Linked DNA regions of Flectobacillus major DSM 103. The protein of the gene in region 2 interacts with the protein of the main gene of each other region in a pairwise test. Links are inferred from orthologs where the notes say so. Each region holds a gene or a part of one and is shown on either strand. Other genes may lie near its edges.

Evidence for each region.
Region 1: the proteins of sucD (region 2) and sucC interact in binary tests that used the Escherichia coli proteins (3 or more experiments, as listed by UniProt). The link is inferred for Flectobacillus major DSM 103 from one-to-one orthologs.

What each region holds. Positions count from the first base shown.
Region 1 is NZ_KE386491.1:1,057,346-1,069,017, forward strand. The notes cover bases 3,469-6,432. They hold sucC (ADP-forming succinate--CoA ligase subunit beta), read right to left. Parts: upstream 5,569-6,432; coding sequence 4,369-5,568; downstream 3,469-4,368. Other genes in these bases: FLEMA_RS0106235 (M48 family metallopeptidase), read left to right, coding at 3,469-4,169; FLEMA_RS0106245 (SusC/RagA family TonB-linked outer membrane protein), read left to right, coding at 6,024-6,432. Also shown: bcp (thioredoxin-dependent thiol peroxidase), read right to left, coding at 1-89; FLEMA_RS67710 (M23 family metallopeptidase), read right to left, coding at 296-2,287; FLEMA_RS0106230 (fumarylacetoacetate hydrolase family protein), read right to left, coding at 2,520-3,131; more of FLEMA_RS0106235, read left to right, coding at 3,318-3,468; more of FLEMA_RS0106245, read left to right, coding at 6,433-9,134; FLEMA_RS0106250 (RagB/SusD family nutrient uptake outer membrane protein), read left to right, coding at 9,154-10,500; FLEMA_RS0106255 (ABC transporter ATP-binding protein), read left to right, coding at 10,732-11,382; FLEMA_RS0106260 (VOC family protein), read right to left, coding at 11,640-11,672. UniProt on the Escherichia coli protein: Succinyl-CoA synthetase functions in the citric acid cycle (TCA), coupling the hydrolysis of succinyl-CoA to the synthesis of either ATP or GTP and thus represents the only step of substrate-level phosphorylation in the TCA.
Region 2 is NZ_KE386491.1:4,312,186-4,323,798, reverse strand. The notes cover bases 5,523-8,427. They hold sucD (succinate--CoA ligase subunit alpha), read right to left. Parts: upstream 7,462-8,427; coding sequence 6,583-7,461; downstream 5,523-6,582. Other genes in these bases: FLEMA_RS0146720 (crotonase/enoyl-CoA hydratase family protein), read left to right, coding at 7,710-8,427; FLEMA_RS72950 (DUF4271 domain-containing protein), read right to left, coding at 5,523-6,439. In the rest of the region: porM (type IX secretion system motor protein PorM/GldM), read right to left, coding at 1-510; porL (type IX secretion system motor protein PorL/GldL), read right to left, coding at 664-1,464; porK (T9SS ring complex lipoprotein PorK/GldK), read right to left, coding at 1,642-2,790; FLEMA_RS72960 (PorP/SprF family type IX secretion system membrane protein), read right to left, coding at 3,108-4,085; FLEMA_RS72955 (uroporphyrinogen-III synthase), read right to left, coding at 4,410-5,195; more of FLEMA_RS72950, read right to left, coding at 5,243-5,522; more of FLEMA_RS0146720, read left to right, coding at 8,428-8,516; DNA repair protein RecN, read left to right, coding at 8,673-10,340; FLEMA_RS72940 (hypothetical protein), read left to right, coding at 10,389-10,787; FLEMA_RS0146680 (SCO family protein), read left to right, coding at 10,784-11,458; FLEMA_RS0146675 (c-type cytochrome), read left to right, coding at 11,469-11,613. UniProt on the Escherichia coli protein: Succinyl-CoA synthetase functions in the citric acid cycle (TCA), coupling the hydrolysis of succinyl-CoA to the synthesis of either ATP or GTP and thus represents the only step of substrate-level phosphorylation in the TCA.

The DNA.
Region 1 (11,672 bases), 3.3 Mb from region 2 along the record:
TTTCCTCTATAGCTCGAAAGCTTTATATATTGACCATTTTGGTCTTTTTGTTCAAAATCGGGTGCTAGGTTTCCTATTGCTAATGTCATGACCTGAGGAGTTTTTCTGTTATTGATAATACCACGGAACTTTTTATTAGAATTAATTTTATTCAAAACTATTCTGTAATGAGTGTCCCTGTTATTTGTATTAGTTTATCATATTGCTCCAATGATTATTGTTGTAATAAGCAGTAACATAATACAAATTTATAAAACAATTTTTATATAGAACAGTATAGCACAGTTATTTATTTTTAATGTTTTTTCTTCTTAGTTTTTAAGGGGCTTTTTGGTACTGGCAAAGCTTTTTTTATCACCTTGTGCTGTACTGGTGCAATATGCGATGTACTGTCTATTTGAGTAGAATAAATCTGGGTATTTCCTTGATTATCGGTTAGTTCTAATACCATTTTGCCGATAAAACTTTGGGTAGAGTCGCTTTTTACCGACCATACCAATGCTTTTTTATAGTCATAGTCGCATAGAATATAATTGCCGTCGATAGTTGTTCTGAAGCTTCGTATTCCTGAAAGGTTATCGGATACCTTAAAGGCGAAATAATCTTTATTTTTAGTTACCAAAGCTGCTTTTGGCGGAATACTATCGGTTAGTAATTGATAATGCCCTAAGTTGTCGGTTTTGAAACTGATTCTGTTTCCACTCCATTTTCCTCCTAAAAATCTGCGGTCTTTATTGTTGGTATATACCGATGTTTTGTCAGGAAAAGCAACACTGGTATCAGGTTTAAAGGTAATCTGAATCGGTTTTTTTAAGGGAATACTATTTTGACCTAGTTGAAAGGTAGTGGCTTTTACATTGGTTTCCAAATAAAGCGTATCGTACAAAGCCTCGCTATTGAAATGAGCGGTAATTTGCTTATCGCTAAATTGTATTTCTTTTTTGGGAAAAATCGCCTGCTTAATCGCCAAAGGGTAGTTCGTTGAGTCGATACTCAGCACTTGAGGAATCCCTTTGCGTAAATCCCAAAGATAGATAGCTTGGTTATTTTTGGTATAAGCAATCGGTAACGAAACCGTATTTTGGGGTAGTTGTACCTCACAAATAGAATTAATAGTTTTGAGGTTTTTGGCTGTAATCACCAACGTATTTTCGTCGATAGCAGTACCGATTTGTACAGGTAGTTTATTGGGTGTAACCACCACCGAACTTTCAAAGGGTTGTCCTTTAATCGTAAAATGTAAGGTGCTAAGATTTTCGTTGGTGTCCCAAATTTTGATGGTTATTACATGGCTTTTGCCATCGTTGATATGGATTTTACCTTTAGATGGACTAGGTTTATACACAGGCAAAAGGGTATTACCATCGTCTTGAAAAAGCTTTTGAATTCGTTGTCCTTCTTTTTTCTGAAGTGGATAGTCAATATGAATATTAATATCGTTGGAATGTTCGTCTGGAAATTGCTCTAGGTGATAATAATACAGTTCGTTGTTATCAACCAACAACTCTACACAACTCAGGCCATTAGAATTATGGGTATCATTCATTTTATCGACAGCCAACAGTTCAATACCAATTATACCATTGGCCAAGACCTCGCCATTGGCTATAGTAAAGCTTCCATCGGCACGTTTGGTAGGGCTGTACTTTCTTGTTCCAAATTCACCCATCACGCGTGAATCGATAGATAGGCTTTTGATGATGATTTCTTGAAAAACAGGAGGTACATTATCGATGATTTCTTTAAAGCCAAAATTGAGGGGATTCAGAATATTATTTTTCAAATCTCTGATTTCGAAGTGCAAGTGTGGACCCGCCGAGCCACCAGTGTTGCCAGAAAGACCAATGATTTGTCCACGAGTAACTTTAAATTCGTTGGGAGCGGGTTTGAGGGCTATTTCAAAAGTTTGTTTTTTGAGCCGTTCTTGTCGAACATACTGAGCCAGAGGCTCGGCAAAAGATTTGAGGTGTCCATACACCGTAACATAGCCATTGGGATGTGTAATAAAAACCACATTGCCATAGCCTCCAGCTTGTACACGTACATCCGAGATATACCCATCGGCGGCGGCGTACACAGGTAAGCCTTCACGGCCTTGCGTTTTGATATCAATACCAGCATGGAAATGGTTGCTACGCAAATCGCCCATTCCACCAGCTAAGTAATTTCTTTGATTAGGGTTTATCGGAAATAGAAAATAGCCTTTGGGATAAGGTAGTACGGTTTTTTGAGCGAAACTAGCGTTCAAAATTCCAATCAAAAAGAGTATAAGTTGTAATCTTTTCAAGGTATTGTTTACTTAATCGTCTGGCCAAGAGCAAACAGGCCATAGGTTTGAAAAATAGATTGCTGACTAAAGAGGCTCAAATTTTTAGGTAATTGCTTCAAATCAAGGTATTTTGTGCCAAGTGTAAGAAAATAAGAAATATATTCCTTGCCCAACAGCTTAATCGTGCAGCAACACGAATCATAGAAGCAAAGGCACCAATACGAGATTTGTACCTTTGCTATGTGATGATTTACTTAATCTCAAATTCGAGTAACTTTTCATCTTCCAAATAAGCCGAAAGCGTATCTCCAATTTTGACAGACCCCACACCCGCAGGAGTTCCTGTAAAAATAAGGTCGCCTGTTTTGAGGGTAAAATATTTTGATATTTCGGCAATGATTTCGTCAAAGTTCCATAGCATCATCGACGTATTTCCTTTTTGACGAAGCTCACCATTGATTTCAAGGTGAAAGTTTAAGTTATTCAAATCATTGAATTCGCCTTTAGGAATAAAGCCCGAAATAGGGGCAGAGCCGTTAAAAGCCTTTGCTTTTTCCCAAGGTAAACCTTTTTCTTTTAGCTTACTTTGTAAATCACGTGCTGTAAAGTCGATACCGATACCTATTTCTTCATAATATTTATGAGCAAATTTAGGCTCGATATTCTTCCCCATCTTATTGATTTTCAAAACGATTTCTACCTCATGATGAATATCTTGCGAAAATTCGGGGTAATAAAAAGGCTCATTGTCACGAAGAATAGCAGTATCAGGTTTGATAAAAAGTACGGGCTCTGAAGGACGCTCGTTGTTCAATTCGGCAATATGTTCAGCGTAATTGCGACCAATACACAAGATTTTCATAATAATTCGTTAATGTTTTAAATCAATAGAGGATTGTTTTAGCGAGAATTTTGATAAAATCAACCTTCAGATTAAATTCGCTAGTGAATTTTACTACAAAACTACGGCTTATTCATAGAAATGTAGAACCTTTTTGCAACTTTTGCGTCTTAATGGTTAATTATCCTTAAATTTTATCATAAAAACATGAAGAGAGTTCTTTTATATGGCCCCTTACTAATTGCTATTTTGTGGGCTTGTGCTAGTGTACCCATTACTGGTAGAAAACAGTTTTTGCTTGTTTCTGATTCAGAGATGAATTCGATGGCTTTGACTAGCTACAAACAATTTTTGGATACTAATAAGGTAATACCAGCGTCTTCTCAGCAATCGGCGATGGTAAAGCGTGTCGGTGACAAAATTGCTCGTGCTGCCCAGCAATACTTCGAGAAAACGGGTAATCCTAATTATCTGAATGGTTATCAGTGGCAAACAGAGTTGGTACAAAGCAACGAAGTGAATGCTTGGTGTATGCCTGGAGGTAAAATGGTAGTATATACAGGGATTTTGCCAGTTACTCAAACCGAAGCAGGGCTAGCCGTAGTAATGGGGCACGAGGTGTCGCATGCTATTGCCAAGCATGGTGCCGAAAGAATGAGCCAAGGAATGATTGCTCAGGGCTTGTTGGCTGCTGGGCAGGTAGGTCTTCAGGTTGCTATGAAAGATAAACCACAGGCTACACAAGGGCTTTGGAATACAGTATTTGGTGTGGCAGCTCCTGCGGGGGCTCAGTTGACTATCTTGGCCAATGGACGTGGACAGGAGTCGGAGGCTGACCATTTGGGGTTAATTTTTATGGCTATGGCTGGGTATAATCCTGAAGAGGCAGTGGCGTTTTGGGGAAGAATGGCTGCTTTGAACAAGGGTACAAAACCTCCGTTATTTTTATCGACTCACCCTTCCGACGAACAACGTATTGCTAACATCAAAAAAATATTGCCTGAAGCTAACCAATATTATACGGCAGGAGGGAGCGGTACAAAATCGACCAAATACTAATATGAATTGTAAATGAAGAGTGATGCGGTTTTTTAGAGCAAGGGGTTGGCCTAAATGAAAGCTTTAGTCTGGATGAATTGATAATTAATAGGTTATTCTCAAAACGTAATTGCTCCCTAATTTACCATTTGTATCATCATAAAAAAAGCCAAGTTATCGTTTCGACAACTTGGCTTTTTTATATACTTATTAGCTGTAATTAGATAGTTCCAGCCAATACTTGTTCTACTTTTTCAGCAGCTTCTTTCAATAAAACGGCAGAGAATACTTTCAAGCCAGATTCATCGATGATTTTAGCACCTTCAGCAGCGTTTGTACCTTGCAAACGCACGATGATTGGTACAGGAATGTTTCCGATAGCTTTGTAAGCTTCAACAACCCCCGTAGCGACACGGTCGCAACGAACAATACCACCAAAGATATTAATCAAGATAGCCTTAACGTTAGGGTCTTTCAAGATAATACGGAAGCCAGCTTCTACCGTTTTAGCGTTAGCTCCTCCCCCAACATCTAGGAAGTTGGCAGGCTCGCCACCCGAAAGCTTGATAATGTCCATAGTAGCCATTGCCAAACCAGCACCATTTACCATACAACCCACGTTACCGTCAAGTTTTACATAGTTAAGGTCATTGGCCGAAGCTTCAACTTCTAAGGGGTCTTCTTCGGTAGTATCACGCAAAGCAATAAAATCTGGATGACGGAACAAAGCGTTGTCATCAAGGTTTACTTTTGCATCAACTGCCAATATTTTATTATCTGAAGTTTTCAACACAGGGTTGATTTCAAACATCGAAGAGTCAGAAGTAACATAAGCTTTGTAAAGAGCATTGATGAATTTCACCATTTCTTTGAAAGCTTCGCCCGATAAACCTAACGCAAAAGCTACTTTACGAGCTTGGAATTGCTGAAGGCCAACACGAGGGTCAATCCATTCTTTGATGATTTTTTCAGGAGAGTGTTCAGCTACTTCTTCAATATCCATACCACCTTCAGTAGATGCCATGATTACATTGCTACCAGTAGCACGGTCTAATAAAATCGAAATGTAGTATTCTTTAATTTCAGAAGGGCCTGGGTAATAGACATCCTCAGCAATTAAAACTTTATTTACTTTTTTTCCTTCTGGGCCAGTTTGGTGTGTAATCAACTGCATACCCAAAATTTGTTCCGATTTTTCACGAACTTCTTCTAAATTTTTGGCAAGTTTAACACCGCCTCCTTTACCGCGTCCACCAGCATGGATTTGAGCTTTGATAACATGCCATTGAGAGCCTGTTTTAGCTGTTAGCTCACGGGCAGCTTCAACTGCCAGTGCGGGTGTATCCACAACGATGCCTTCCTGAATACGGACACCGTAGCTTTTGAGAATGTCTTTAGCTTGATACTCGTGAATGTTCATTTGATATACAATTATTTATGAAACTATAATGTACAAAACGGAAAATAGATTCCTCCTTAAAATTAGCTCTTCAATTACACTTTTATTATTGCAATAATAAATGCTTTGGAAAAGAGTATTGAAGAAATCGCTCGCTAAATTACTGACAAACTTCTAAAGTAGGCGTTTTTCTTTGCTAAATATTTATAGCCTGCTTATTATTTTTTGAATTTTATTGATGCTAACCAGTTCATCTACATTAGATATGGTAAAAAATAAAATCTTTTTTGTAGGCTGAAATGTTATATAATTATTAGCAAAATATAAAGCAAAATAGAGATAACTACTTAATTTTAGCGACTTTTTCGTACTAAAATGTTTATTTTTACTCGTGTAGGGCTTATACTTGTACACTGAACTCTACTAATTCTATTAAATTTTCATTTTTTTCATTTTTCACTAAACACATACACTTCATGAAGAAGCATTTATTATTAAGCTTCCTGCTAGTGATTGGGGTACTGTTTAATTTAACAGCCCAAGATCGCAAAGTGACAGGAAAGGTAACATCGTCAGAAGATGGTTCGGGTCTTCCTAGTGTAACAGTCCAGCTAAAAGGTACTGGCAGAGGAACTCAAACTGATGCAAATGGTAACTATTCTATTAGTGTACCAAGTGGCAAATCGGTATTAGTATTTAGATTTGTGGGTTTTATTAGCCAAGAGGTAGCTGTTGGTAGCCAAACTACCGTTAATGTGGCTTTGAAAGAAGATACTAAGGCATTGGAAGAAGTACTTGTAGTAGGTTTTGGTACTCAGATTAAACGTGATGTAACTGGAAATGTGGCCAAAATTAAATCGTCAGATATTTCGGATATGCCTGTTACTACTTTCGACCAAGCTATTCAAGGTAAAGCAGCAGGGGTTGTTGTAAACTCGGGTAGTGGCAAGTTGGGGCAAGGTATCCGTATCAATGTGCGTGGACAGTCTTCTATTTCGGCCAATACTCAGCCTTTGTATGTAATAGATGGTATTCCATTGACTACTAATAACCTTTCTTTTCAGTTTGGAGCAACCAACCCTTTGGCCGATATCAACCCTCAAGATATTGAATCAATGGAGGTATTGAAAGATGCCGCTGCCGCTGCTATCTATGGAGCTCGTGGTGCCAATGGTGTTGTGATTATTACTACTAAAAAAGGTAAAAATGGTCAAACTCGTGTAAACTTTGGCTATCAGGTAGGGTCGAGCAAGCCTACTCGTAAGTTACAGTTTTTGAATACAGAACAATATGTAAACTTTTATCGTCAGGCAGCAGGTAATGCCGACCGCTTAGATGAAATAGACCCATCTGACCCAAGTTCATCAACGTCATATATGAATGACTTTTTTGTAACACAAGGTTTGGGTACTTTTGGTACAGCCAATCAAGCTTCAACCAATTGGGGCGATTTGGCTTATCAAGATGCTCCAATGAGCCAATATGATATGAATATTACGAGTGGTTCTGAAAAAACATCTATTTTTGTTTCAGGACAATACCTAGACCAAAAGGGTATTCTTGTAGGAAATGCTTTGACAAGAGCTACTGGACGTATGAACTTAGACCATTCTCTTACTGATAAATTCAAAATCGGGGTGAATATGTCTTTGTCAAGAACCTTGAATAAGCGTATCTCGGGCGACCGCCAGTTTGATAACCCTATGCAAATGGTAGCTTTGCCTCCAATGACTCCTTCTATCGACCCAGCTACAGGCTTACCAGCGGGTTCATTGCCAGGCGACCCAAGTATTCCATATTACTATAACCCACTTGTTAATATTGGTAACGCATTTTATAATACTACTGTAAATCGTACAATTGGGAGTGTTTATGGCCAACTAAAAATCACTAAAGATTTATCTTTCCGTTCTGAATATGGTGTAGATGTACTTAATCAGTTAGAAGAGCAATTCTATAACTCACTTACTGCTCGTAATACAGGTGTACCGGGTGGTTTGGGTGTGTCAAGAACTGTACGTGTAGAAAACTACAATACCAACAATTTCTTTGCTTATAGCAAAGCCTTTGGGGTACATTCATTAGATGCTACATTGGGTATGTCGTTTCAACGCTCTGAAACAAAACGTCATTATATCGAAGGTCAGGACTTCCCTTCAGACTCATACCAAACAATTTTTGCGGCGGCTCGTAAAACAGCTGGTAACTCATCTGAAACAGCTTTTAGTTTCTTGTCATATTTTGCAAGAGCCAACTATAAGTTCAACGACCGTTACTTGTTGGGGGTAAGTGCTCGTGTTGATGGTTCTTCTCGCTTTGGTACAAACCAAAGATATGGTTTCTTCCCTGCGGCTTCGTTGGGTTGGGTAGTCTCGGAAGAGGAGTTCTTGAAAAACAACAAAAGTATTAGTTTCTTGAAAGTACGTACAAGTTATGGCCGTACAGGTAATGCTGAAATTGGTGCTGATGGTAGCGGTGCTTCTACCAATACAATTAACTTCCCTCAAAGAGGTTTGTATGCTGGTGATGCTGGTTATGGTACTATTCCAGGACAAAGACCAATCCAGTTGGCAAACCCAGACTTGAGCTGGGAAACTACCGACCAATTTGATTTTGGCGTTGACTTTGGTTTCTTAAATAACCGTTTGACAGGGGAAATTGATGTTTACCAAAAAAATACATCTAATTTGTTGTTGAATGTAAACGTACCAGGCTCGACAGGCTTTGCTACACAAACTCGTAATATTGGTAAATTGCAAAACAAGGGTATTGAATTTGTCTTAAATTCAGATAACCTTGTTGGGGCTTTCAAATGGAGAACAAGCTTTAATGCAGCTTTCAATGCCAACAAAGTTACCGACTTGCAAGGACAAATTATTGAGGGTGGTTTGAACAACATGAGCCGTGCCGTAGAAGGCCAGCCAATTGGTACATTCTTTACAGCCGAATATGCTGGTGTTGACCCTGCCAATGGTAATGCTTTGTGGTACAAAAATACAAAAAATGCTGATGGTTCTATTGACCGCTCAACAACCAGTGTATACGGACAAGCTCAACGTGTGGTGGTAGGTAAAGCTTTGCCAGATTGGACAGGCGGTATTACCAATACATTTAGTTACAAGGGTTTTGAATTAAGCGTATTTATTAACGGTCAATTTGGTAATGATATTAACTTCTATGGCGTTGGCCGTTTCTCTTCTGCTAACGGTCGTTTTGAAGATAACCAAACTGTAGACCAGCTAAATGCTTGGACTCCAACCAACACCAATACCAATATTCCTGAAGCTCGTTTGTTCTATAACAATGGGGCTCAGGCATCAAGTCGTTTTATTCAAAATGGTTCTTTTGTTCGTTTAAGAAACGTTACATTAGGATATAATATTCCTAAAAATATCTTGAACAAAGCAAAAATCAATAACATGCGTGTATATGTTACGGCTCAAAACTTGGCAACTTTCACCAAATACACAGGCTGGGACCCAGAAGTAAATGCTGATGATATTGTTTCTAATATTGCTCAGGGTTATGACTTCTACACAGCTCCACAAGCTCGTACCATTACATTTGGTGTAAATCTTGGTTTTTAATCTAAATTGAATAAAGAAGATGAATAAGATATTTAAAAATATATTAATGGTAAGCTTTGCGTTGAGTACGCTGACAGCTTGCGATAAACAACTCGATATTGAACCTAAGGTAAGTATCGACGAATTAGCAGCATTGAATACTTCAAAAGACGTTCAGGTTACACTGGTGGGTGCTTACGATGGTATTAGTGATGTAAATGTGTTGGGGGGAGGTAGCCAGTATATCAAAGAGTTGATTGTGGATGACCGTGACGTAGTTTTTGGTGGTACGTTTACTACTTTGGACGAAATCTGGAGAAAAACGATTGCTCCAACCAATGGCGATATTACCAACCTGTGGATGGATAGCTATAATGCTATTAACCGTGTCAACAACGTGCTTTCGGCACTTGAAAAAGTTGACCAAGCTGAACGTGCTTCAGTTGAAGGACAAGCTCGTTTTATCAGAGGTATTTTGTACTTTGACTTGGTGAACTTATATGGGAAGTTTTGGGGTGATGGTAACAATGCTACCAACTTGGCTGTACCATTGGTTTTGACACCAACTCGGGGTATTACTTCTGTCGATAGCAAAGAACGTGCTTCTGTGGCTCAGATTTATGCACAAGTATTAGATGATTTAACAAAAGCAGAACAATTGTTGCCCGAATCGCTTACCAATACTGGGTTTGCTACCAAAAATGCGGCATCTGCTATTTTATCTCGTGTCTATTTGGCACAAGGTAATTATGCTTTGGCTCGTGACGCTGCCAACCGTGTTATTGCTTCGGGTGTACAGCAGTTAGCGCCTTCGTTTTCTGAAGCATTCAACGATGCAACTAATGGTTCTGAGTTGATTTTTAGAATTATTGTTACTGACCAAGACGGTACTAATGATTTGAATACGTTTTATGCTTCGACAAGAAACCAAGGTCGTGGCGATATTCGTGTTCAAGCAAAACACTTGGCTCTTTATTCTGCAGAGGATACTCGTGGCCAGTTTTTTGAAGAGTTGAATAGAAATATGTACACACTCAAGTTTGCCGACCGATACGGCGATTTACCTATTGTACGTATTGCCGAAATGTATTTGACTCGTGCCGAATGTAACCTTCGCTTGGGAACTACTGTTGGTGCTGCTCCATTAACTGACGTTAACCTTATCAGGGCTCGTGCTGGAGCTAATATTTTGTCGTCGGTAGCATTGGCTGATATTTTGAAAGAAAGAAGATTAGAGTTTGCTTTTGAGGGCATCAACTACTTGGACGTTAAGCGTAACAAACAAGCTGTTGGGTCTTTGGTGTACAATAGCAACGCATTGGTATTGCCAGTTCCACAAAGAGAAATTGATACCAATAAGTCGTTAAAACAAAATGATGGATATTAATTCTTGAAGAAGTTGATAATTGAAATTTGAAAATCAGTTGAATAAACAACGTATTTAGCGTTTATTAAATTGGTATTATTACTTTGACAAGTATATCCTGTATCAATAAAAAAAGAGGTAGCTGTAGGGGCTATCTCTTTTTTTATGTCTACGAGTTATTTTCTTTTTCAAGAATAATGTTGTTTTTTTGCTTCTTGTCGTGAATTTTGAGGAAAAAGAAAACAGCGAATTATGCTTATAGCCAAAAATATTATCAAAAATTATGCCTCTCTACAAGTATTAAAAGGCATAGATTTGCACATTGCCAAAGGTGAGGTAGTTTCGATTGTTGGAGCTTCGGGGGCAGGGAAGAGTACTTTGTTGCAGATTTTGGGTACTTTAGATAAACCCGACCAAGGGAAAGTTATTATTGCCGACCAAGATGTTACCTTATTGGGCGAAAAGGCTTTGGCAGCTTTTAGAAACGAGAAAATTGGCTTTATTTTTCAATTCCATAATTTGTTAGGTGAATTTTCGGCTTTGGAGAATGTGGCAATGCCTGCCTTTATTCAAGGAAAAGCAGAAAAAGAAATAAAACAACGTGCCGAAGAATTGTTGGTATTGTTGGGCTTGAAGGACAGAATCAATAACCTGCCTTCGCAGATGTCGGGTGGCGAGCAGCAGCGTACCGCTGTGGCTCGGGCTTTGATGAATGCTCCTGCCATTATTTTTGCCGATGAGCCTTCTGGTAATTTGGACTCTAAAAATGCTCATGAGTTGCACGAGCTTTTCTTTACACTACGCGATACATTCCAACAAACCTTTGTAATTGTAACTCATAACGAAGATTTGGCCAATATGGCCGACCGCAAATTGATAATGCAAGATGGTATGATTTTATAAGCATGAGCCATCCTAAATTTTAGGTAATATTAAAAAACGCTATTAGTGTTTGTCAAGATTCACAAGGTCGTCAAGTGAACATTGAAGAGGCTTATCTATTGCTCAAATAATAGAAAATTAGGGACTATTCATGCAAAAGGCCTTCGAAATTAGTTTTTCAAACGCCTTTTGTATGTTAAATATCAGTATGACACATCTTTAGCCGCAAAGCATCTTCAAAAATAATCACCATTCACTAAATTCGGGATGACTTATACTTATGAGGTACGACCAGCTATGATTTTGTCGTA
Region 2 (11,613 bases):
TTTGGCTGACAAAGACAATGCTGGAAATACGGTGCCTTTATCTGCCAAAGCTGTCAACTTTGTAATGTATTGCTCCATTGAAGTGGCCAAAGAATATGCAGCTCCTTTTTTGCTAGCACCTACCATCAACTGATAAATTTTCTCTTCTTCTTTGGGATTTTTGATTTGCCCAGTTTCAGGGTCAATTCCTCCTCCAGCTTCAATAACCTTAGCTTTGATTCCTTCTATTTCATTAACTACACTTTCAGCTAATTTATGAACTTCGGCAGCTTTACGGGTAATATCGGCATAAGCTGCTGGATTAGGCAATTCTTTGATTCTTGATTCGATACCTTGAATAGTACCTTTATTTTTTTCAGATGCAGACTGATTGGCTGTCTCCAAACTGTTATTCAATAAAGCGAATTTCTGTAAAAGAGCATCACTAACCTGCAAAGCAAGCAAGGCTGTGAGTACCAAATACATCATCCCAATCATCTTCTGACGGGGCGTTTCTTTTAAACCTGCCATTGTATATTATGCTTGAGGATTTAAAGTTTAAGTTTGATTTTCAAGAAATAACCAAGATTATTTCCTTGTACAAGTAGATAAAAAACATTGAAAGTGAGGTGAAATATCCAATCACATTGCTATTTGTAACGCACTTCAAGGTTTTTTCATTACTTAGTTACCTTTCATGGCAGACAACATACTTCCATAAACATTGTTCAATGAAGATAAGTTGGTTGTCAATTTAGCTAACTCTTGCTTAAACTGTTGGGTATCCTTACTTGCGTCAGACATATTTTCCATTGCAGTTGTCAAATTGCCATAGAATGCATTCATTGCTTTTAGGTGCTTGTTGGTATCTTGTAATTCTAATTCATATACAGCATTTAAAGCACCCATATTTTGGGTAATTTTTTGGAACTGAGCACGATATTCTTTTGCATCCTGAGTAGCATTAGAAAACTCAGAAACAGCGTTCAAGGTTGTACCATACGCTTTGTTCATTTCGCTTACGGTTGCCGAAGCTACTTTAATATTTTTAGCATATTCAGTTGTAGCGATTGTAGCATCTGAAATTTCTCCAATTTTTGAAACTGACTCAGTAAGCGATTTGAGGCTTTTGCCCAAGTTATCGAATACTTCTGGCGATATTTTAGCATTGGCCAAAGCATCATCCATTTTGGCTGTTAGGCCATTGCCACCTGTAAAAGAACCACGAGATGACACCTTTGGCAATTCACCTTGAAAATCTTTGGCTAATTCAGGGTAAACTCGTTCCCATTCATACTCCTTTTCAGGCTTAGCAGTAGCATACAAAATAGCAAACAACAAGAAAATAGCTGCTTCTGTTAGCATACCTACCATTAGCATTTGATTAGCACCTTCTAAGTGTAAAATTTTAAATAATGCTCCAACAATAACTACTGCGGCACCAGCACTGGCGATAACGTTAATAATTTTTTCTAAGCCCTTCATTTGTTCTGAAAATGATTTAAAGTGGAATGAAAATGTACAGTTTCGAGTTTGTTTTACTATTAGTTTCGGATTAAGGTTGTTGTTATCCACACTCAACCCCCTTATGTTATCAAATAAAAAGGTAATTAACTGAATCTTCCCTCAAAGAGCTGTTTCAATTAATTACCCCTCAATCTACTATCTAAATTCTTTACCTGAAGAACGTCCTAAATGTGTCATGGCACAGCGGAAACCTATATATGAACGTTTTTTATCTTCATATTCATAAGCACGAGTACCCGTTTCAAGGTAATAGGCTACGTCTTTCCATGAACCACCTCTAATAACCTTTCTTGGCTCGTCTTTGTCGTCATTCAACGTATTTAGGTCCCATGTAATCGCAACAGCATTGTCTGAATAAGCATCAATACACCACTCAGCTACGTTTCCAGCCATGTTGTAAAGGCCATAATCGTTAGGGTTGTATGAATTTACTGGAGCAGTATAGGCATATCCATCAGCATCATAATTACCTCTATGTGGCTTGAAATTGGCTAATAAGCAACCTTTTCCATTAGCTACGTAAGGATTACCCCAAGGATACTTTGCAGAAGCTTTCCCCCCCCTCGAAGCCCATTCCCATTCAGCTTCCGATGGTAAACGGAAACGAGGAGAAATATACATTCCTTCGGCTGTTCTGTGGTCGTTCAAAGCTTTTGTACGCCATTCGCAGAAATACTTTGCAGCTCTCCAACTTACACCAACTACTGGATACAAGTCAAATGCTGGGCTTGAAAAGTAATATTCAGTCATTGGATCACCGTTGTGATACGTAAAGTCTTTGCTCCATACAGTAGTATCTGGATAATACTCTGTCATAATTTTTTCTTCGCCCAATACCGAGATAGAGTCAGTAAGCATAGCAGAAGTAAATTGTCGATACTCATTATTACTAATTTCAGTATCGTCCATAAAGAATTGAGCTACCGAAACTCTTTTATTGAAGTTAACAGACGACGATACGATATCTTCATCGGCTTGCCCCATCATATACGAGCCCGACGGAATCAGTACCATTCCTAGTGGAGTGGTTTGCTTCCAGCCTTTTCTTGCAGTAGCCGCAATTTCACCATTTACCATACCAACATCTTCTTTCTTGCTGCTACGGCCTTTTTTCCCTCCTTTTCCTTTGGTAGCAACTTCTCTACCTTTTCCACTTTTACTTTTACTACTTGCAGTTTTCCCCCCTTTTTTACTAGATGAAGAGCTACAACTATCTAAAAATAAAACAGGAACGGCTATAAGGATTAGTAATAGAGTTTTCCTGAAAATTACACTGTAATTCATATTGATTTTACTTTTGCGATTGATACCTGCTTACAAACGGGTAAATAATTCTCAAAATTGTAAACGTAGTTAATTTATATTATTGTGGGTACATTAGAAAATTACTAAAACTAAATATCTTTTCTTCCTAATTTCAAAATATAATTTGTTAATTTTTCTTAAAACGAGATTAAAAACTTTTTAGTATTTGCTTAGAAAAGCAAAGTTAATAAATTTTTCGGGTTGTTTGGTAATAGATTATCGTTTTGATACACAAGCCTATTCACACCATCAACTTACGTCATTCCTCCTTGCTAGGATTCAATGAAACAAGAGAATTATCTCCTAAACCTTGGGGTTCTCACAGGAGTTTTCTTACCACTTAATAACTTGGGAGCTGGAAGTGAATAGCTAAGCAATATTTCGTGCGATGTCGGGGCCTTGGCGGATGCTCCATTCGTGGTGGTCAAATCCAACGAATAACCTATCTTTAAAGAATTATTCTGTAATAAAGATATGCCCGCAATAATAATGCCAGCATCATTAAGTCTATAAGAACCTCCAACCCAATACTTTTCGGCATAGGTCAAAATCGCACCTCCTTCGAGTACATTCGTCTGAAAGTCGGTTCTAAAAAGTGCAGTAGGACTAATCTCAATGTCGTCTGTCAAATAATAATTATAGCCACCATGTACATACAAGCTTTGGACAGCTTTGTTATTGGCAATATTTGCTATACCAAAATTGTACACTGGCGAGTTGATATGGTTGAGGCTCGCACCCACAAAATAATTAGAAGCCTTGTATAATACCCCAACGCTGTAGTCGGGTTTGGTTTGACTAATCTTTCCCGAAAGGCCATCAATCAAGGGGTCGTCGCTCTCGCGTGGGCGAAAACTATTATCGAACGATTTTATATGAAACCCGCCTCTTGCCCCAAGCGAAATGATACTTCCATTCCCTAAGCCTATCTGATAAGAATATGAAAGTTTTAAATCTTGGTAACCTGCCCCTGAAGGAGTTTTATCATTGACAAAATGTACACCAATGCCACTTCGTAGGCCATTTAGTGGCATCGAAGCGGTAAATATTTGTGTACCCAACGAGCCTCCTCCATCTAGGCTTGTTTGATAGCCCGACCACTGGTTTCTATAGTGTAATTGAAACTTGAGTGTGCCATCAGTGCCAGCGGTGGCAGGGTTGATGTACAAAGGGTTGAACATATATTGGCTCAATTGAGCATCCTGCTGAGCTATTACTGGCAGAACGCCCATCACAATAAAGGTCAAAATGAGGAATAATAGTTTTTTCTGCATAGTGTTTTCAAACTAGGTACTCATGGGTACAGCATTGTACTGTGATGATGAAGAGGCAATTACTCAATACAGCTACTTACAATAAATGCTTCCGCTTTCCCAAAACTAATAACAAATTCCAAATAATCATTGAAATTTTGAGGTATGAATTGGAATACGCTAAAATATTATTTGTAACAACGCCATAATGATATATAATTTGATACATAAAACCACTTGATATAAACGGATATTCCAGCGTTTTTGTTGTAAACACCCACAAAAAAGCAGGTCTGATTCATTGAAAAACGAATCAGACCTGCTAGATTTTGTCAATGATTTAGCTTACAAACCATTCACTTTTTTAATGTATAATTCCAATGCACCCGACATTGAAGGGGCATTGGGCAGTGGGGCTTGAATATCCAAAATCAAACCTGCATCTGTAACTGCCTTGGCAGTAGTTGGCCCAAATGCAGCCATACGAGTTTTGTTTTGTTTAAAATCTGGAAAGTTTTCAAACAAAGATTTAATTCCTGACGGACTAAAGAACGCCAAAATATCGTAATAAACATCTTCTAGGTCAGACAAATCCGCAGAAACCGTTTCGTACATTACCGCTTCTGTCAAATGCAAATCATTTGTACCCATAAACTCTGGAATATCGTTACGACGTTTGTCTGAACATGGAAACAAAAACTTTTCAGTTTTGTGTTTTTTAATTAGTTCTAACAAATCGGCTGCCGTTTTTTGCCCAGAGAATATTTTTCTCTTGCGAATCACAATGTATTTCTGTAAATATATAGCGGTTTGCTCCGTTATACAGAAATACTTCATATCTGCAGGCACCTCGATTCGAGCTTCTTTGCAAATACGAAAAAAATGATCTACAGCATTACGACTCGTAAAGATAATGGCCGTATGGTCAAGAATGTTAATTTTTTGCTTACGAAAGTCTTTGAATGAAACGCCTTGTATCTCAATAAATGGACGAAAATCTACCTTAATATTGTATCTTTTAGCCAACTCAAAATAGGGTGATTTTTCATCTGTTGGCCGTGCTTGCGACACTAGAATGCTGGATACTTTGGTTAATCTGTCTGGATGTGCGTTTCCTGTTGTTTCGCTCATGCTCAATGCAGTTAAACTTTAATGTGGGTTATTACTGTTGGCCCAACCTATAGGGCATATCGAATTCCTACTATCAATGGAATGACTTCAACGATGCAAAGATACGAAAATAAATAGAGATTTTTTAACGGTGTCATCTTATTTATCGTAAAGTATATTAATATTAGTCGTAGTAAAAAGAAAATTGAAATCGGTATCAGCAGTATATTTTGTATATTTTTTATCACTTCTGGAGCCGATACAGCACTCACACTCAAGAATACCACCACTACCAAAAAGAAAATACTGGATGCTTGAATTACTTTAAAATAATGCACATTAGTAATATTATCGAGCCTATAGAGGTTTGTTAAAATGGCTAAAGCTACATATTTGGCCAACATCAAAACAAAAATCACAACGCCGAGTTCAATAAAGTTACTAAACATCGTTCCTAAGCTTTCGCCATCTCTTAGAATGGTACTAACCGAAAATAAATCCATTTCATCGCTTTGGATAAGCATAAAAATAAATGCTAATGTAAAGCTTAGATTCAGTACAAAAAGCAAGTTTCCTAAATCAAATGGTTTATTAACAATAAAGGCATCGTCTCTTATATTGATTGTCAATAAATCTTGAATACTAAAATAACGACCAAATGCTTTGGGCTGTAAATTGTATAAAAAGGCATAACAGACCGCTAAAAATAACAAACCTAAGGTAACAAAATCTTGAAAAGGTGTTAGTTCTCTAGGAATAACTGTCAATAGAGAATCTGATATTTGGATACTTTTTTCTACTTTTGAAATCTTATTTCCTACCTGTACTGTCATGGCTTCTACATTGGTATTGGTTCCGTAGAAAGTCAAAAACAATTTTAGTTTTCCATATTTTTCTTTCAAACTATCTATATCCATCACCACCCACTGCTCGGTTGGTAGCTTTCGTTGTAAAGAAGCGTTGATAAAAAGGTAATTTTCTTTGCCCGAATAATACAAAAGCTTATATCCTCTATAATTTTCGGTATCAAAAAACAAACTGAAAGAATTGTAATCTTTGTGTTCGCCTTTAATATAAGGTACATAAGCCTTATAGTGGTCGTCGTATACCTGCCAATCGTCATGGTAATCATACACCAAGTAGTAGGCTTTGTCTGGGCCAATATTATTGGCTTTTACGCCCCTCCCCAACAAGCATAGGCTTAGGGTGAGTATATATGTTATAAGTACCCGAACCCAACTAGGAAAGCCTAGGGGTTTGGACAATAATAAGCACAAAAACCTGACAAACGATTGTTTGTCAGGTTTTGTAAAGTTTTTGCAATATGTATAGTTGACGTTCAGCAATATCTGTAATATTTTTACAAAATTACATTACCTATTACCAATTGCCAACAGCCTCATCACAATTATTTCAAGCCTAAAGCTTTCAACATTGTTGCACCAATGTCGGCAGGAGAGTGAACCACGTGAATTCCGCACTCTTCCATGATTGCCATTTTGGCAGCAGCAGTATCATCAGCACCACCGATGATAGCACCAGCGTGACCCATACGACGACCTTTTGGAGCAGTTTGACCAGCAATAAAACCAACTACAGGTTTTTTGTTACCAGTTTCTTTAATCCAACGAGCAGCCTCGGCTTCCATTCCTCCACCGATTTCGCCAATCATTACAATACCTTCTGTTTCAGGGTCATTCATCAACAATTCAACGGCTTCTTTAGTAGTTGTTCCGATAATTGGGTCACCACCAATACCAATTGCTGTAGTTTGTCCTAAACCAGCTTTAGTTAATTGATCTACAGCTTCGTAAGTCAATGTTCCAGACTTAGAAACGATACCAATTTTACCTTTCGAGAAAATAAAAGCTGGCATAATACCTACTTTACATTCTCCTGCGGTCATTACACCTGGACAGTTAGGGCCAATCAAACGAGTAGCTTTGTTTTTGATGTATTCTTTGGCATAAATCATATCCTTTGTTGGAATACCTTCAGTGATACAAATAATCACTTTGATTCCAGCATCGGCAGCTTCCATGATAGCATCGGCTGCAAATGCAGGCGGAACGAAGATAATAGAGGTATCTGCTCCAGCTTGCTGTACAGCTTCCAATACAGTATTGAAAACTGGACGGTCAAGATGCGTAGAACCACCTTTACCCGGCGTAACACCACCCACGACGTTTGTGCCGTATTCTATCATTTGCTGAGCATGGAAAGAACCTTCCGAACCCGTAAAGCCTTGTACGATTACTCTTGAGTTTTTGTTAACAAGTACACTCATTTTTCGTGTCGTTATCTGTTATTGAAAATTCCTATGTATTAAGAAAAGTTTCGTAAAGGTAAATGCAGAATGTGAAAGAGCAAAAAGGATTTGTTAATTAGCTGATTAGATTTCAAAAACAACATTACAATCACCTGATAATCAAATATTTAATCTTTTATTAATTTCTGCTAAATTTTTATAGGTTGCCATTTTATGAAAAGAATTCCTATATTACTTTCGTTTTAATCAACAAACCTCATTTTAACATGGAAACCCTTCTTTTAAAGATTCAAAATCACATTGCCCATCTTAGTATCAACCGCCCCGACAAGGCAAACGCCCTCAGCCAAACGTTTTGGCGGGAGTTTAGAGAGGTATTTGAGCATATCGACGAAAACCCTGAAGTACGGGTTGTAGTACTTGATGGTGGCACAAGCAAACACTTTTCTGCGGGTATCGACCTCAACCTACTAATGTCTGTTACCCAAAAGGCTGTTTCGTGCGAAGGCCGAGGTAGAGAAAAACTGCGGAAAGAGATTTTGCAACTCCAAGCTCCTATCAATGCTATTGCCGATTGTTCTAAACCTGTTTTGGCAGCTATACACGGGGGGTGTATTGGGGCTGGTATTGATTTAATTTGTGGCTGTGATATGCGATATTGTACCGACGATAGCTTTTTTACTATCAAAGAAATCGACATGGGTATGGTAGCCGACTTGGGTACACTTCAACGCCTACCGAAGCTTATTGGCGAAGGAATGGTACGAGAAATGGCCTTCACTGGTCGAAATATAACAGGACAAGAAGCCGCAAAAATAGGACTAGTGAATCGTTCTTTCCCTGATAACCAAACTATGCTTGATGAAGTGCTGATTCTGGCTGAACAAATTGCTCAAAAATCGCCTCTATCTATTCGAGGCACAAAACATATTCTGAATTATAGCCGTGAGCATTCAATAGCCGATGGCCTTGATTATATAGCTACTTGGAATGCAGGGCTACTCTTATCAAATGATTTGCAAGAGGCTTTTACGGCCAAAATACAAAAACGCATACCAAAATTTGAAGATTAATTTTAGTTACTTGTACGATTATCTATTGTATTTTTGTGAACTGTCTCGCTATTTTTAGCATGATAAATCGGTTGATATAGCCCAAAACTAAACAGATAACGACTAACAAATTTCAGATATTGGTGATTTTTCAGGTATCTGGGTTATTTATATACAATGCTTACTCATCTAAAGATAAAAAACTATGCTCTTATCGAGCATTTAGAGCTTTCGCCCAATCACGCCCTTAATATTATTACAGGCGAAACTGGAGCTGGTAAGTCGATTATGCTTGGAGCGATTGGCTTATTGCTTGGTAATCGGGCCGATACAAAGGCCTTATATAGCCCCGATGAAAAATGTATTATTGAAGGTGAGTTTAATATTTCTGGATTTATTATCAAAAGTATTTTTGAGGAAGAAGAGCTAGATTATGAAGACCATTGTATTATTCGTCGTGAAATTTCGCCACAGGGCAAAACCCGTGCGTTTGTCAACGATACGCCTGTCAATTTAGAAACCCTTCGCCGAATTGCCTCTCAGCTTATGGATGTGCATTCGCAACATGATAATTTACTTTTGGGGGCCAATGAATATCAGCTTCAGATTGTTGATACATTTGCCCAAAATGAAAGTTTGGTCGATAAATACAAATCTGATTTCTTGAGCTATCAAAAAGCCCAAAAAGCTTATGATGAATTGGTGCAAGATGCAAAAGAAAGTAAAAAAGAGTTTGATTATAATGCCTTCTTGCTTGAAGAATTACACAAAGCAAAACTAAAGGCTCATGAATTGGAAGAGCTAGAAACGGAACTAAACAAGCTGGAAAATGCCGAAGAAGTAAAATCTAAGCTTCAACAAACTTCAGCATTTTTGAATGGCTCGGAACAGTCAATCATTTCGTTGTTGGGTACTTCTCTTGCCAATATCAATACTATTGGCCAATATGGCTCGCAGTTTGTCCATATCAAAGAACGCCTACAGTCTTGTTTGATAGAACTCAAAGATATTAACGACGAAATAGAAAGCGAATCTGACCAAGTAGAAATAGATGATGAAAAAATATCTTCTTTACAGCAACGTGTAGATTTATTGTATCACCTTTTACAAAAACATCAAGTAAAAGCCGACAACGATTTATTACGTATTCAGGCCGAACTCGAAATAAAAGTCGGTAAGGTATTGAACCTCGACGAATCTTTGGAAAAAGCTAAAAGTGTGGTCGAAAAAACTGAAAAAGCCCTTATGAAAAGTGCAGAGGCTTTGTCAAAATCACGTTTGGGCGTATTAGCAACTATCGAAAAACAAATCTCGGCTTTGTTATTCGACCTTGGAATGCCCAATGCTACGCTCAAAGTCGAAAATGAGTTTATTAAACCTTCGGCAACTGGTATCAATATTGTTAACTTGTTGTTTTCGGCCAACAAAGGTATCAAGCCTCAACCTCTCAAAAACGTAGCCTCAGGTGGCGAATTTAGCCGTTTAATGCTAGCTATCAAGTATATTCTAGCCAATAAGAGGGCTTTGCCTACGATTGTTTTTGATGAAATAGACACGGGTATATCTGGTGAAGTTTCTATCAAAGTAGGCAATATGATGCGTGAAATGAGCAAAAGCCATCAGATTATTGCTATTACTCATTTGCATCAAATTGCGGCTCAGGGAGCAGCCCATTATTTTGTTTATAAAGATAACTCTGCCGACCGAACCGTTTCAAGAATTAAGAAGTTATCTAAAGAGGAACGTATCATGGAAATTGCACAAATGATTGGTGGCCAAAATCCTTCAGCCACGATTATTGAAAATGCTCGTGAAATGTTGGGTAAACATACTATCGAATCGTAGCGTTTTTTATTAAAACTCTTTTTTATTCATCCAACTATATTTACCATTATGAAAAAAATTATAATTCCAGTTCTTCTCCTTGGTATTGCTACATCTTGCAACAAAGCTCAAGAAGAAGACCAACAGAAAAAACTTATAGAAGAAGTAATTGCTGTCCATGACGAAGTAATGCCTAAAATGGATGTTATTATGTCACTAAAAGGGCAATTAGATAGCGTATCGAAGGTTTCTAAGGATTCTATCAAGGCAAAAGAGTTATTTGTCCAGCTCGATTCGGCCGACATCAAAATGTCGAATTGGATGGCCGAATACAATCCTGAATCTGTAAAAGGAAAGGGTATTGAGGAAGCATTGAAGTACCTTGAAGGAGAAAAAAAGAAAATTAATGAAGTAAAAGTTTTAACCAATACTAGCATTGCCAACGCAAAGCAGTTCTTAGGAAAATGATAAAATTACAAAGTAAGTTAATGGGTATATTTCATGGCCACCATTGGGCTATAGCTTTGCTGGTTACCTTTATATTTGGCTGCTCAGAAAGCAAAAAGAGCCTACCTTATTTAGGCCAGAAAAGCATTGAAACTAAAGTTGTAGATGGCAAAAGTGTAACGGACACCGTTTATCATACTATTCCTGATTTTGAGTTTATTAATCAAGACTCTGTAGTTACGACCCAAAAAGACGTAGCTAACAAAATTTATGTAGCCGACTTCTTTTTTACAACTTGCCCGACTATCTGCCCAAAAATGAAAACACAGATGCTTCGGATATATGAAAAGTACAAAAACAATCCGCATTTCATGATTCTTTCTCATACCATCGACCCTCGGCATGATACGCCAAGTGTATTGAAAGAATTTAAGAAAAACCTTGGTATCGAAGGAAATCAATGGCAAATGGTTACTGGCGATAAAATGAAAATCTATGAGCTTGGACAGAAAAGCTATATGGTTACCGCTACCGACGACCCTACTCAGCCTGGAGGTATTGTACACAGTGGAGCGTTTATTTTGGTCGATAAAAACAGAAATATAAGAGGATTATATGATGGTACTGTTCCTGAAAAAGTAGACCAATTAATGAACGATATTGACCTATTACTCAAGGAACAATATCAATAATAAAAAAACAATGTCAAAATACTTATTTATCCTGTTATCAGCATTAGGGTTATTGGCTTGTGAGAGCAAGGATGAACTCAAACTAAAGCAGTATTATATTGATGGGCAGGCTTTGTATAAAACCCACTGTGCCAACTGCCATCAAATCGACGGAA